2 regions of the Microbacterium sp. NPDC091662 genome follow, and region 2 is predicted to be linked to the other one. Evidence: riboswitches for the same ligand, from Rfam matches in the RefSeq annotation. Region 2 holds a riboswitch; the other holds the start of a gene.
What was found. Region 2 has a riboswitch for thiamine pyrophosphate ahead of thiM (hydroxyethylthiazole kinase). Riboswitches for the same ligand answer to the same signal wherever they lie in the genome.
Positions count from the first base shown of each region.

Region 1: linked by a shared signal. The riboswitch ahead of ACIQLD_RS09740 (ECF transporter S component) and the one ahead of thiM (hydroxyethylthiazole kinase) in region 2 are both predicted to bind thiamine pyrophosphate.

Region 1 covers NZ_JBIVTM010000001.1:1,982,516-1,988,392, reverse strand. The annotation lists gene ACIQLD_RS09750 (ABC transporter ATP-binding protein) at 1-797, shown strand, start outside; gene ACIQLD_RS09745 (D-alanyl-D-alanine carboxypeptidase) at 879-2,543, opposite strand; TPP riboswitch at 2,626-2,735, shown strand; gene ACIQLD_RS09740 (ECF transporter S component) at 2,728-3,372, shown strand; gene ACIQLD_RS09735 (ABC transporter ATP-binding protein) at 3,372-4,829, shown strand; gene ACIQLD_RS09730 (energy-coupling factor transporter transmembrane component T family protein) at 4,832-5,617, shown strand; gene ACIQLD_RS09725 (CHY zinc finger protein) at 5,652-5,877, opposite strand, start outside.
Region 2 covers NZ_JBIVTM010000002.1:986,042-991,918, reverse strand. The annotation lists gene ACIQLD_RS18095 (bifunctional hydroxymethylpyrimidine kinase/phosphomethylpyrimidine kinase) at 1-1,886, opposite strand, end outside; gene thiM (hydroxyethylthiazole kinase) at 1,883-2,731, opposite strand; TPP riboswitch at 2,722-2,816, opposite strand; gene ACIQLD_RS18085 (NAD-dependent epimerase/dehydratase family protein) at 2,823-3,785, opposite strand; gene ACIQLD_RS18080 (DUF402 domain-containing protein) at 3,831-4,559, opposite strand; gene pheT (phenylalanine--tRNA ligase subunit beta) at 4,635-5,877, opposite strand, start outside.

The DNA of each region.
Region 1 (5,877 bases), on a different contig from region 2:
TCAACCTGATCATGCGCTTCTACGAGCTCAGCGGCGGGCGCATCACGCTCGACGGGCAGGACATCGCCGAGGTGACCCGCGACGAACTGCGTTCTCGCACCGGCATGGTGCTCCAGGATCCGTGGCTGTTCGCCGGCAGCATCCGCGAGAACATCCGTTACGGCCGCTCCACCGCGACCGATGACGAGGTTCTCGCCGCTGCGAAGGCGACCTACGTCGACCGCTTCGTGCATGCCCTTCCCGAGGGTTATGACACGGTGCTCGACGAAGACGCCGCGAACGTCTCGGCGGGTGAGCGTCAGCTCATCACCATCGCGCGCGCGTTCGTCGCGCAGCCGTCGATCCTCATCCTCGATGAGGCCACGTCAGCGGTCGACACCCGCACCGAGCTGCTGCTGCAGCACGCGATGGCCGCGCTTCGCGAAGGACGCACGTCGTTCGTGATCGCGCACCGCCTGTCGACCATCCGCGACGCCGACCTCATCCTGGTGATGGAGCACGGTGACATCGTGGAGAAGGGCACGCACGACGAGCTCATCGCCGCGCAGGGCGCTTACTGGCGTCTGTACCAGTCGCAGTTCGAACAGGCGGCGACCGACATCGATGCCGAGGATGCTCTCACCGGGACGACGCCCGTCGTCGTGACGGGCGATGCGAACAATGCCGAAGGCACGGGGGCGGAGGCTGCGGCCGCTGTCGCCGGCGCCTCCGCGGGCGCTCAGGTGCCCGCAGCCGAGACGGCGGCAGCCCAGGCGCTGCTGGAAGACGGGGCGGACGGTTCCGGCCACCGTTCCTGATCTCCGGCATCGCGCACGAAGACGCCCCACCCCGCTCGCTCGGGGTGGGGCGTCCTCGTGTGTGCGTCGGCGCGGAGGGCGTCAGGAGCGGTCGGCGGTGATGCCGAGCAACTCGAGCGGGTGGGTCAGACGCCACCAGGGACTCGGGCCCTCGACATCTTCGGCCAGCACCAGCGGCGTCGTGACGGTGTTGAGCGGGCCGGTCGTGGTCAGTGTGCCCACCGCGTCGTCCTGCTCGCGTGCGTCGCCGAGGTCGAAGGCCGCAGCGGCTGTGGCGGTCGCGCCGTTCCACAGCACCACCTCGGCGTCCGACTCGGTGATGACATCGACCTTCTCGCCCCAGGGGGTCGTGACCCGACCGACCACGGTGTCCTTCGCTACGGCGGGCGCCTGAGCCTCCAGCGCCGCTTCCGCTTCGGTGAACAGGGAACGGGTGAGAGCGAGTCGCTGCTCGTTGCCGGCCTGGTTCAGCGCCGCGGCGAAGAGATGCACGGTTGTGTCGCCGATGACCACGTCTTTGGCGGTGAGCAGATTCCAGCCGACGAGCGTGCCGGTCTTGATGCCGACGACGCCGGGATCGTCGAGCATCCCGTTCGTGTTGACGACCGTGCCGGCGCCCGGCAGATCGACCGACTTGGTGCCGACGATCTCGGCGAAAACCGGGTTCTGCATCGCGCGCTCGCCGAGCGTGACCAGTGCCTCGGGGGTGGCCACGTTGCGCTCGTCGAAGCCCGACGGCGTCACGACGGTGATGCCGGTGAGGCCACGTTCGCGCAGCCACACCTCGGCGGCCCGAGCGAACTCGCGGTCGGAACCCCAAATCTCGGTCGCGAGGCGGTCGATGTAGTTGTTCGCGGACCCCATGAGGGTTCCCTGCAGCAACTGATACTCCGTCAGCACGCCGCCGATCGGCACGTCGAGGGCGGACTGGTCGCTGCGCCGGTAGTCCCAGTACTTCACGCTGTCGGCGCGGGTGAAGGAGAACTCGGGCCCTTGCTCGCCGACCGCCAGCGGCATGCGGTCGAGCACCATCAGGCTGCTCACGACCTTGGTGATGCTGGCGATGCTCACGGCGTCGGGCACGGACGCCGCAGTGGTCATGCCCGCGATGCCGACGGCGCCGGCACCTTCGGTCGGCCAGGTGACGGTGGCGGCGGCAGCGGGAGTGGTCGTGAACTCGACGGACTGCACCGTGGGTGGCACCTCGTGCAGCGGCCACAGCAACGTGGTCCCGGCGTACGCGGCGACGAGGCCGACCAGCGTGGCGAGCGGGACCAGGATGCCGGGACGGGCGATGGCCGGTCGAAGGCGGGCGTCACGCAGCAGGCCGTTCGAGCGCTCGGCTTCCGACGTCTCATCGAGAGTCGCGACAGAGGTGTGCGCGGCGACCGCCGTGGTGTCCACCCAGGTCAGGGCTGTGGCCGGGGCGGTGTCGTCCGCCCACTGGGGTGCGGTCGAATCCAGCAGCGCGAGGGCTTCGTCGGAGGTCTCAGGGGTCACACGCTCGCGGGGGACGAACGGCGGCTTCGTCAGAGGGGGAGCGGCCGGTTCGGGGGTGAGCACCGGTTCCGGTGCGATCACGGGCTCCGGTGCGACGATCGATTCCGGCGCGTGCGTCGATGTCTGCTCGGCCGTCAGCACCGATCCGCCCGTCGCAGTATCGACTGGTCCGGAGGGGGCGGCGGTCGCCGGGCCGTCGTCGCTGACGACGCCCGTCGCCTCGTCGGCGGGATCTGAAGCGGTCACTCGTTTACGGTACCCAATCCCGGGCGAGTTCCGCGGCGCACGGCACTGTCGCCACGCGGGTGTCGCCAGCGGGTAGGATCTTCAGCACAACCACGGGAGTCCGGCGAGCCGGGCTGAGAGGGAGCGAATCGCGCTTCGACCGTCGAACCTGATCTGGGTCATGCCAGCGCAGGGAGGAGTTCAGATGAGTACGCCCACGTCCACATCCGCCGCAGCGAAGACGGCAGGGAACACCCCGGGCCGGAGCTATCTGCGCTGGCGGATCGTCGACATCGTCGTCGCCAGCGTCATCGGTGTCGCCGCCGGTCTGATCTTCTTGGCCTGGAACGTCGGCTACCTCGGACCGAAGGCCCTGCTCGAGCCCCTGCTTCCCGGCATCCAGGGTCTCCTCGACGGCCCGTGGCTCTTCGCCGGCGTGCTCGGTGGACTCATCATCCGCAAGGCGGGGGCGGCGATCTACGTCGAGCTGCTCGCGGCCGTGGTCTCGGCGCTCATCGGCAACCAGTGGGGCGGGTTCCTCACCCTCGAGGCCGGTCTCGTGCAGGGGCTCGGCGCCGAGCTGGTCTTCCTGCTCTTCTTCTACCGTCGCTGGTCGCTTCCGGTCGCCATCCTCGCCGGTGCGGGCGCCGCCCTTGCCGGCGGTATCAACAATCTCGTGCTCTGGTACGCAGGTTCCGGCCCCGCCTTCACGATCATCTACTTGGTCAGCACCGTCATCTCGGGCGCCGTCATCGCGGGTGCGCTGTCGTGGGTGCTGGCGCGCGGAATCGCCGCCACGGGTGCGCTCGATCGGTTCGGCTCCGGGCGCGAGGCGCGCGTCCGCGTCTGATGTCGGTCGATCAGACAGTCCCGGCCGCCGTCGAGGCGCGCGGCTGGGGGTGGCGTCACGCAAGTCGCATCGCCTGGGCTCTGCGCGACGTCTCATTCCGCATCGAGCCCGGTGAGCGGGTGCTGGTGCTCGGCGCGTCGGGCGCGGGCAAGTCCACGTTGCTGCACGGCCTCGCGGGCGTGCTCGGCGGTGAGGAAGAGGGTGAGAGCGCGGGAGACCTGCTCGTCGACGGTGCTTCGGCCGTGGCGACGCGCGGCCGTTCCGGGCTCGTGCTCCAGGACCCCGATTCGCAGGTCATCCTGGCGCGGGCCGGCGACGACGTCGCGTTCGGTTGCGAGAACCTCGGAGTGCCGCGGACCGAGATCTGGACGCGTGTCGCGGCGGCGCTGGACGCGGTGGGCCTCGACGTGCCGCTCGATCACCCCACCAAGGCCCTCTCCGGTGGCCAGAAGCAGCGCCTCGCTCTCGCCGGGATGCTGGCGATGCGGCCGGGTCTGGTGCTGCTCGACGAGCCGACAGCGAATCTCGACCCCGCGGGGGTGATCGAGGTTCGCGATGCGGTGGAGCGGATGCTGGAGGCCCAGCCCGCGACGCTCGTCGTCGTGGAACATCGCCTCGATGTCTGGCTGCCGCTCATCACTCGTGTGATCGTGATCGGTGCGGGGGGCGTGGTCGCCGACGGCCCTCCGCGCGAGGTGCTGCAGCGTGAGGGATCCCGGCTCGCGACGGACGGCGTCTGGGTGCCGGGGTGGCCTCCGCGGATGCCGTCGCCCCCCGCGAGCCGTGCGGGGGAGACGCTGCTGTCGGCACGGGAGCTCTCCGTCGCCCGGGTCAAGGGCAATCCGGTCGCGACAGGCATCGATCTGGAGGTGCACGCGGGCGAGGCCCTCGCGATCACCGGGCCCAACGGTACGGGAAAGTCCACGCTCGGTCTCACCCTCGCCGGACTCCTCGTCCCCTCCAGAGGCGAGGTCGTCGCATCCAGCGCCCTCGCCGACGGTGCCGGTCCGTCGCCGATCCGCTGGACCTCCCGCGATCTGCTGACCCGAATAGGAATGGTGTTCCAGGAGCCCGAGCACCAGCTGCTCGCGAAGACCGTGCGCGATGAGCTCGCAGTAGGACCGCGGGCCCTCGGCATGACGGAGGACGAGATCGCGGCCCGGAGCGAAGAGCTGCTCGCCAGGCTTCGGCTCACGCCGCTCGCCGCCGCGAATCCGTACACGCTCTCCGGTGGTGAGAAGCGCCGTCTCACGGTCGCCGCCGCGATCGCGACGCGGCCACGCGTGCTCATGCTCGATGAACCGACGTTCGGGCAGGACTCCCGCACCTGGGCGGAGCTCGTCGCGATGCTCGCGGCGCTTCGTGACGAAGGCTCCGCGGTCGTCACGATCACCCACGACGGTGAGGTCGCGCGGGCCCTGCACGCCGCCCGCTTCGAGCTCGGGGGTCCGGCGTGACCATGCTCGACACGCGCGCGCGCACCGGGGCGATCGCCCGCGTCAATCCGGTCGCCAAGCTCGGGGTGAGCGCACTGATCGCGGTGCCCCTGATCCTGACACTCGATCCGGTGTCGGCGTCCGTCGCCCTCGTGCTCGAGTTCGTGCTGTTCCTGTTCGCCGGAATCGGCTGGCGCGAGTTCTGGGTGCGTACCTGGCCGGTGTGGCTCGCGGCGCCTCTGACCGGTCTGACCATCGCGCTGTACGGCGAGACCAGCGGTGTGGTCTACGTGGACTGGTTCGTGCTGCGCATCAGCGAGGGGTCGCTCGCGCTCGCGCTCGCGACGATGCTGCGCGTGCTGGCGATCGCGCTGCCGTCTGTCGTGCTGTTCATCACCGTCGACCCGACCGACCTTGCCGACGGTCTCGGTCAGATCCTGCGGCTGCCGGCCCGGTTCGTGCTCGGTGCGCTCGCCGGACTCCGGATGGTGGGCCTCTTCCTCGACGATTGGCGAGCGCTCGAACTCGCACGCCGGGCCAGGGGCGTCGCCGATCGCGGGCGCATCCGACGATTTCTCGGCATGGCCTTCGCTCTGCTCGTGCTGTCGATCCGCCGCGGAGCCAAGCTCGCCACCGCCATGGAAGCACGCGGGTTCGGCGCACCCGGTCCGCGCACCTGGGCACGCGAATCGCGCTTCGGCGCGGCGGAGTGGGGTCTCCTCGCCGTCGGGGCCGCGATCTCCGGCGTCGCGATCGCTGCGGCCGTTGCCACCGGACAGTGGAACTTCATCATCGGGCCGACGGGCTGACCGGGCCGCGGTTTCGTGCGGTTCAGTTCTCGGCTCAACTGCCGGCGCCGGTTCCGATCTGGAAGTAGTGCTCCCGGTGCAGTGCGCATCGCTCGTTGAACAGGGCGGTGCACCGGGGGCAGGCCGTCACCGCGAAGTACTCGCTGATCGTGAGCTCGTGACCGCATGCGCCGCAGAGGATCGCCCGGGTGTCGTGCTGCTCGGGCGCCCACTGCGCAGCCGGATGCCCCGCCGACACCTCATGGCAGCGGTGGCACGGG
Region 2 (5,877 bases):
AGCCAGAAACAGGGAAGGACGGCCGCGACGATCTCGGCGTAGTCGCCGCCGAACGCGACGGAGCGCAGGTGATCGAGGTATGCAGTGGTCGCCGGCCCCGGTTCGGCGGCGAATGTCGCCGCGCTCACCCCCCGAGCCGGCGTCAGCCATGACGCGTGCAGCTCGAGCTCGCCCACGATCGAGCCGTGCGCGGATTGCGCCCAGAAGCCCTGTTCGGCGGACGTCGGTGCGAGCCGGGCGGCCTCGGCGAGCACCCGGGCGTACTCGCGCAGATACAGCGCATCCTGCGCGAGATAGGACAGGAAGGGCCCCCGTTCCAGCGACCCCTCGGCGAGCGCCCGGATGAAAGGGAGCTCGTCGATCTCCGTGCGGATCTCCGCGATCTCCTGCCACCACTCTGCGGCGACGTCGTCCGCGGCCGGTCGGGTCTGCGCCGCCGCACGTTCCCGGAGTCCGGCGAAGTGGTCGACCGGCCCGTGCCCGCGCCCCACTCGCAGCGTGTCGCCTGCGCGCAGGGATTCACGGAGCCAGGCGCGTGCGGCGCGAACCGCATCGGCCGGCTCCTCTCCGCGGGCGAGAAGGGTGGCGAGCGCGGACGACAGCGAACAGCCGGTGCCGTGCGTGTTCCTGGTCGGGATCCGAGGCCCGGTGAACTCCTGGCGCGCCCCACGACGCGCGTCGACCAGCGCATCCGGAGCCGTGTCGCCGACGAGATGTCCTCCCTTGACCAGGACAGCCGCCCCCATCTCCGCCGACAGCCGCTCCGCCGCGGAGACCGCGTCCTCCCAGTCGGCGATGTCGCGGCCGGCCAGCACCGCCAGCTCGGCGAGGTTCGGGGTGACCAGGGTCGCGCGCACGAGGAGCTCGCGCAGGGCTCGTTCCGCATCTGCATCCAGCAATCGATCGCCGGAGGTCGCCACCATCACGGGATCGAGCACGACGACCGGCGGACGCACCTCGTCGAGCCAGGCCCCCACCACGCGGATGACCTCGGTGTCGGCGAGCATCCCGATCTTCACGGCGTCGATCACGATGTCGTCCGACACCGCATCCAACTGAGCGCGGAGGAAGTGCGCGGGCGGCACGTGCACGGCGCGCACGCCCTGCGTGTTCTGAACCGTCAGCGCGGTGAGGACCGCCATGCCGTATCCGCCGTTCGCGGCGATGGACTTGAGGTCGGCCTGGATGCCCGCTCCCCCGGACGGATCGCTGCCGGCGATGCTGAGCACCCTCGGCACGGCGCCGGCGAGCCAGCGCCGGCGGAACTCCCCCGCCGTGGCCCCGGGATCGTCGGCGGTGCACAGAACCGAGACGACGGCGAGCCCGGCCGCACCGGCTTCGCGAAGGGATTCCGTGTCATCGATGCCGACGCCGCCGATCGCCACGCACGGCAGTGGGCTGTTCCGCACGAAGTCACGGAAGCCGTCGATGCCGAGAGGTGCGGGATGATCGGGCTTGGTCGTGGTGGGCCGGATCACGCCGACACCCAGATAGTCGACGGTGCCTGCGGGCAGAGCGCCGACCGCGTCGAGATGTGCAGGAGTGTTCGCGGTGAGACCGATCAGCGCGTCGGGCCCGAGCACCTCACGCGCGCGCAGCACCGAGGCATCGCCCTGTCCCAGGTGCACGCCGTCGACCCGCGCACCCCGTTCCCTGGCCGCGACCGCGGCGTCCAGCCGGTCGTTCACGACGAGCAGCGCCCGGCCGTCGATCACCCGCGACAGCGCGATCAGCTGATCGACCGTCTCGGCGTCGGTCGCGGCCTTGTCGCGCAACTGCACGATGCGAACCCCGCCGTCGACCGCTCGGCGCACGGTCTCGACGACACCCCGATCCCCGCAGAGCGCCGCGTCCGTGACGAGGTAGAGCGAGAGATCGGCGTTCACCGGTCACCGCCTTCGACGCGTGCACCGGATCTGATGTCATCGGGTCCCACCGCAGCGAGCGCATCCAGCAAGGCGACGGCGAAGCTGCCCGGCCCCGCGGATACCGCAGCGGCGTGCTCGGCAGCGATCGTGTAGACGAGGCTCGCGGATGCCACGGCGGTGAGCGCATCATGCTCGGTCGCGCCGGCCGCTCCGAGGAAGGCGGCCATCACCGCACCGAGAGCGCATCCCCCGCCGGTCACGCGGGTCAGCAGCTCGTGACCGTTGGCCAGGCGCAGCACCCGTCGCCCGTCGGTGATGAGGTCGATCGGCCCCGACACCGCGACCACCGCGCCCGTGACACGAGCGAGCGACGAGGCGGCATCGGCTGCGGACTCCGTGCTGTCGGTGGCGTCCACCCCGCGTCCCCCCACGCTGAGCCCGGCAAGGGCGAGGATCTCGGAGGCGTTGCCGCGGATCGCCGTCGGCCGTTGCGAGGCGAGCTGGTGTGCGAGAGCGGTGCGCACGGGGAGCACGCCGATCGCCACGGGGTCGAGCACCCAGGGTGTACCGGATGCGGCGGCGCCGGCAACCGCCTCCAGACTCGCCGCCTGCTGCTCTGGCGTGGGGGTCCCCAGGTTGATCAGCACTCCGGAGGCGACTCCGGCGAACATCCCCGCCTCATCGACGATGTCGACCATCGCGGGGGCGGCCCCCAGCGCCAACAGTACGTTGGCGGTGAATCCCGTGACGACCGCATTGGTGATGCAGTGCGTCAACGGGGGCGTCTCGCGCAGCACCTCCAGCAGGGTCGCGGCGGAACCCGCGAGGTCGGGGGTGGAATCTGGACGCAGAAGATCGCTCATCGCGACATCCCTTCGCTAGTACGAACTAGATCAGGTTCGACGGGTCTGTTCTCAGCCGCGGATTGCGGCACCCCGTGTCACTGCTCGCAGTCTAGCGATCGGCCAGCAGCGCCCGCTCCTCCGCCCGTGTGAGTCCTGCGCGGCGTTCCCGGTCGATGCCGCGTGCCCGTTCGTCGGCCATGACACGCTCGATCGTGTCCGTGAGCGGACGAAGTCGTCCCCCGCTCGCGTGGAATGCGCTGTTCGAGCGGGTCATGAAGCCGCTCATGCCGATCGGAAGCCACAAGGGCAGGGACCGCGGTCCCGCCCAGTACTCGACATCGTGCGCACGGAGCCATCCCTCGTCCGCGACCGCCACGGAGCCGGTGTGACCAGCCGCGAGCCGAACCGCACCCAGCACATCGGCGAGGGGGTGCTCATCGCCCACGCCGTTGACGGCGCCGGTGCGTGTGGTCGCGACGATGAACGCCGCGAGATCGTCGACATCGACGACCTGCGCGCTCCTTCCCGCGAGCGGCGGCAGCAGCACGGCTTCCGTGCCTGCGCGTGCGAACGCCGCGGCCCAGTACCCGAACCGGTCGCTGGGGTCACCGTCACCCACGATGAGCCCAGGGCGCACGATGAAGCCGCGGTCTCCGAGCCGCGTGACAGCGTCTTCAGCTGCCGCCTTCTGCGCGCCGTAGTCGTACTCGTCGCCCGGGCTCGCGGCCGGATGTCGCGGAGCCGCCTCGTCCGCTCCGACCGTCTCGTCGTCGGAGTACACCGAGACGGACGACACGTACGTCCAACGCCCCGCCCGATCGCCGAGCAGGTCGACCGCTCGCTCGACCTGCACCGCGTGGGACGAGACGTCCACGACGTGATCCCAGTCCTGCCGCGCGAGGTCGGTGTAGACGTCGGCATCCTCTCGATCGCCTCGCACGAGCACGGCACCCGCAGGGGTCGGGCGGGAGCCACGGGCGAGACACGTGACTGCGGCGCCTTCATCGACCCATCGCCGGGCGATGCGCCCGGAGAGCCAGCCCGTACCGCCGAGGATCAGAACATCCGTCATGAGTCCATGTCATCAGGTGGCGGAGGCCGCGGGAAGCTCTTCCGCTCAGAGCAGAGTGGTGCGCGGGCTCAACCGGTCCAGGCCTGCGAGCACCGGAACGGTCCATGCGGGGTCGGGCCGCCAACGCACCCATTCCGAATCGAAAGGCCAGTCATCGGATTCGAACGAGGCGATCGCCGCATCCGCGTGCCGCTCGATCTGCGCGGCCTGCTCGGGACTGAGCCGCCCCTGCTGGATCGCGGCGACGACCTCGTCCTCGTCTTTGAGATGGATCCCGCCCTCCGGATCGATCTCGACGTCGAGGATGTGGTCGGACGAATAGGTGTCGTGATCGGTGCGACGATGCGCGTTCTCGAGATTCACATACCAGCCGGCGAAGGACCAGTCCGGGCCTGTGGTGTCGCTCCAGAACAACCAGACCGACCACGGCAGCCCGGCGGGGGCGATGCACAGCACCCCGTTGCCCCTCCACGGCTCGACGATGCGCGTCCGCGGCTCGAGCCAACGCCGATCGAGCGGCACCTGGCGCACGCGCTGTCCGTCGGCAGACCCCGGGGCCTCCTGCAGCGTTCCGGGTGCGAGCCAGGCCACGAGTCCCCGCTCGTCGTCGCGCACCACGCGCATCGGGGAGATCCTGGAGGGCTCCCCCGGCTGCCATCCCGGTTTCCGATAGTGCCAGTCGATCTGCGCACCGGGCTCGAGGAATGGTCCCTCCCCGAGCGGCCGCGAGTCATCCGGGACGGCGGCCGGAGTGCCCTGGGGGAGGATTCTCATCCCGCCACGGTACTCCGGCACCGACCGGATTCCTCTGAGCGACGACACGGTTCGCCCCGCGCCGCCCTCCCGCACTCAGTCGCGCAGAGCGGCTCCGAAGCGCTGCGCGGCGACCTCGACACCGGCGAGCTTGGCCTCGGTGGCCTCGGCCGCTGTGAGCGTGCGGTCGTCGGCACGGAAGCGCAAGGCGAACGTCAGGCTCTTCGAGCCTTCCGGCACGCCTTCCCCGCGATAGTCGTCGACGAGACGCACCGATTCCAGCAGCGCACCGGCACCCTCGGCGAGAGCCGCCTGCACATCCGCGGCGGGAACCTCTGCCGGCAGCGTGAGCGAGACGTCCTGCGTGGCAGCGGGGAACGTCGACAGCGACGCAGCGACGACGCGACCACCGGCGAGCGACAGGATGCGATCGAGATCGAGCTCGAACACGGTCGCACGCCCTGGAAGGTCGGCGCCCTCCGCCACGGCGGGATGCAGCTCGCCGACGTAGCCGACCTCTTCACCCGCGACCCGGAGCGATCCGGTGCGTCCGGGGTGGAGGGCAGCGCGCTCGGCCTGCACCACGTCGATGTCGACGCCGACCGCCGCCGCGATCACGCGGACCGCATCAAGTGCCTCGACGAGACCTGCGGCCTCGGCGGGGCGGCCGGGCTGACGCGGCGCGACATGGCCGGTGAGCAGCGCGGAGATGAACCGGTGCTGTGGCGGGATTGATGCGTTCAAGGCGGCGAGCGTCTCATCGGACGGGCGCTCACCCAGCGGCGGCACCTCTTCCGTGCCGTACTCGACGCCCGGCTCGGGCAGGAACACGACACCGGTCTCGAAGATCGCGAGGTCGGTAAGCCCGCGCGAGATGTTGCGGTGCGCGGTCTGCAGCAGCCCGGGAATGAGCGAGCGGCGCAGATACGGCGCCTGCCCGTCGAGCGGGTTCGCCAACCGGATGCTCGGCAGGTGCTCCCCCGACGCCGACCCGTGAAGGTCGTTCTGCGCGTCGGTGGTGAACGGGAAGGCCGGTGTCTCGACGAGCCCGGCGGCAGCGAGCGCATCGGCCACGCGGCGGCGACCCTGCTGGTGGGCGGTGAGGCCACGACCGGACGGGGGCGTCGGCAGCACCGAGGGGATGCGGTCGAGCCCGTGGATGCGGGCGACCTCCTCGGCGAGCGTCCACTTGTCGGTGAGGTCGGGCCGCCAGGTCGGCGGGATCACGGTCCAACCTGAACCCGCATCCGACGCCGTGACATCCGCGCCGATGGTGGTCAGAGCGCCGGTGATCTCGTCGTCGGAGTAGTCGACGCCGATGAGCCCCTGCACGAATCCG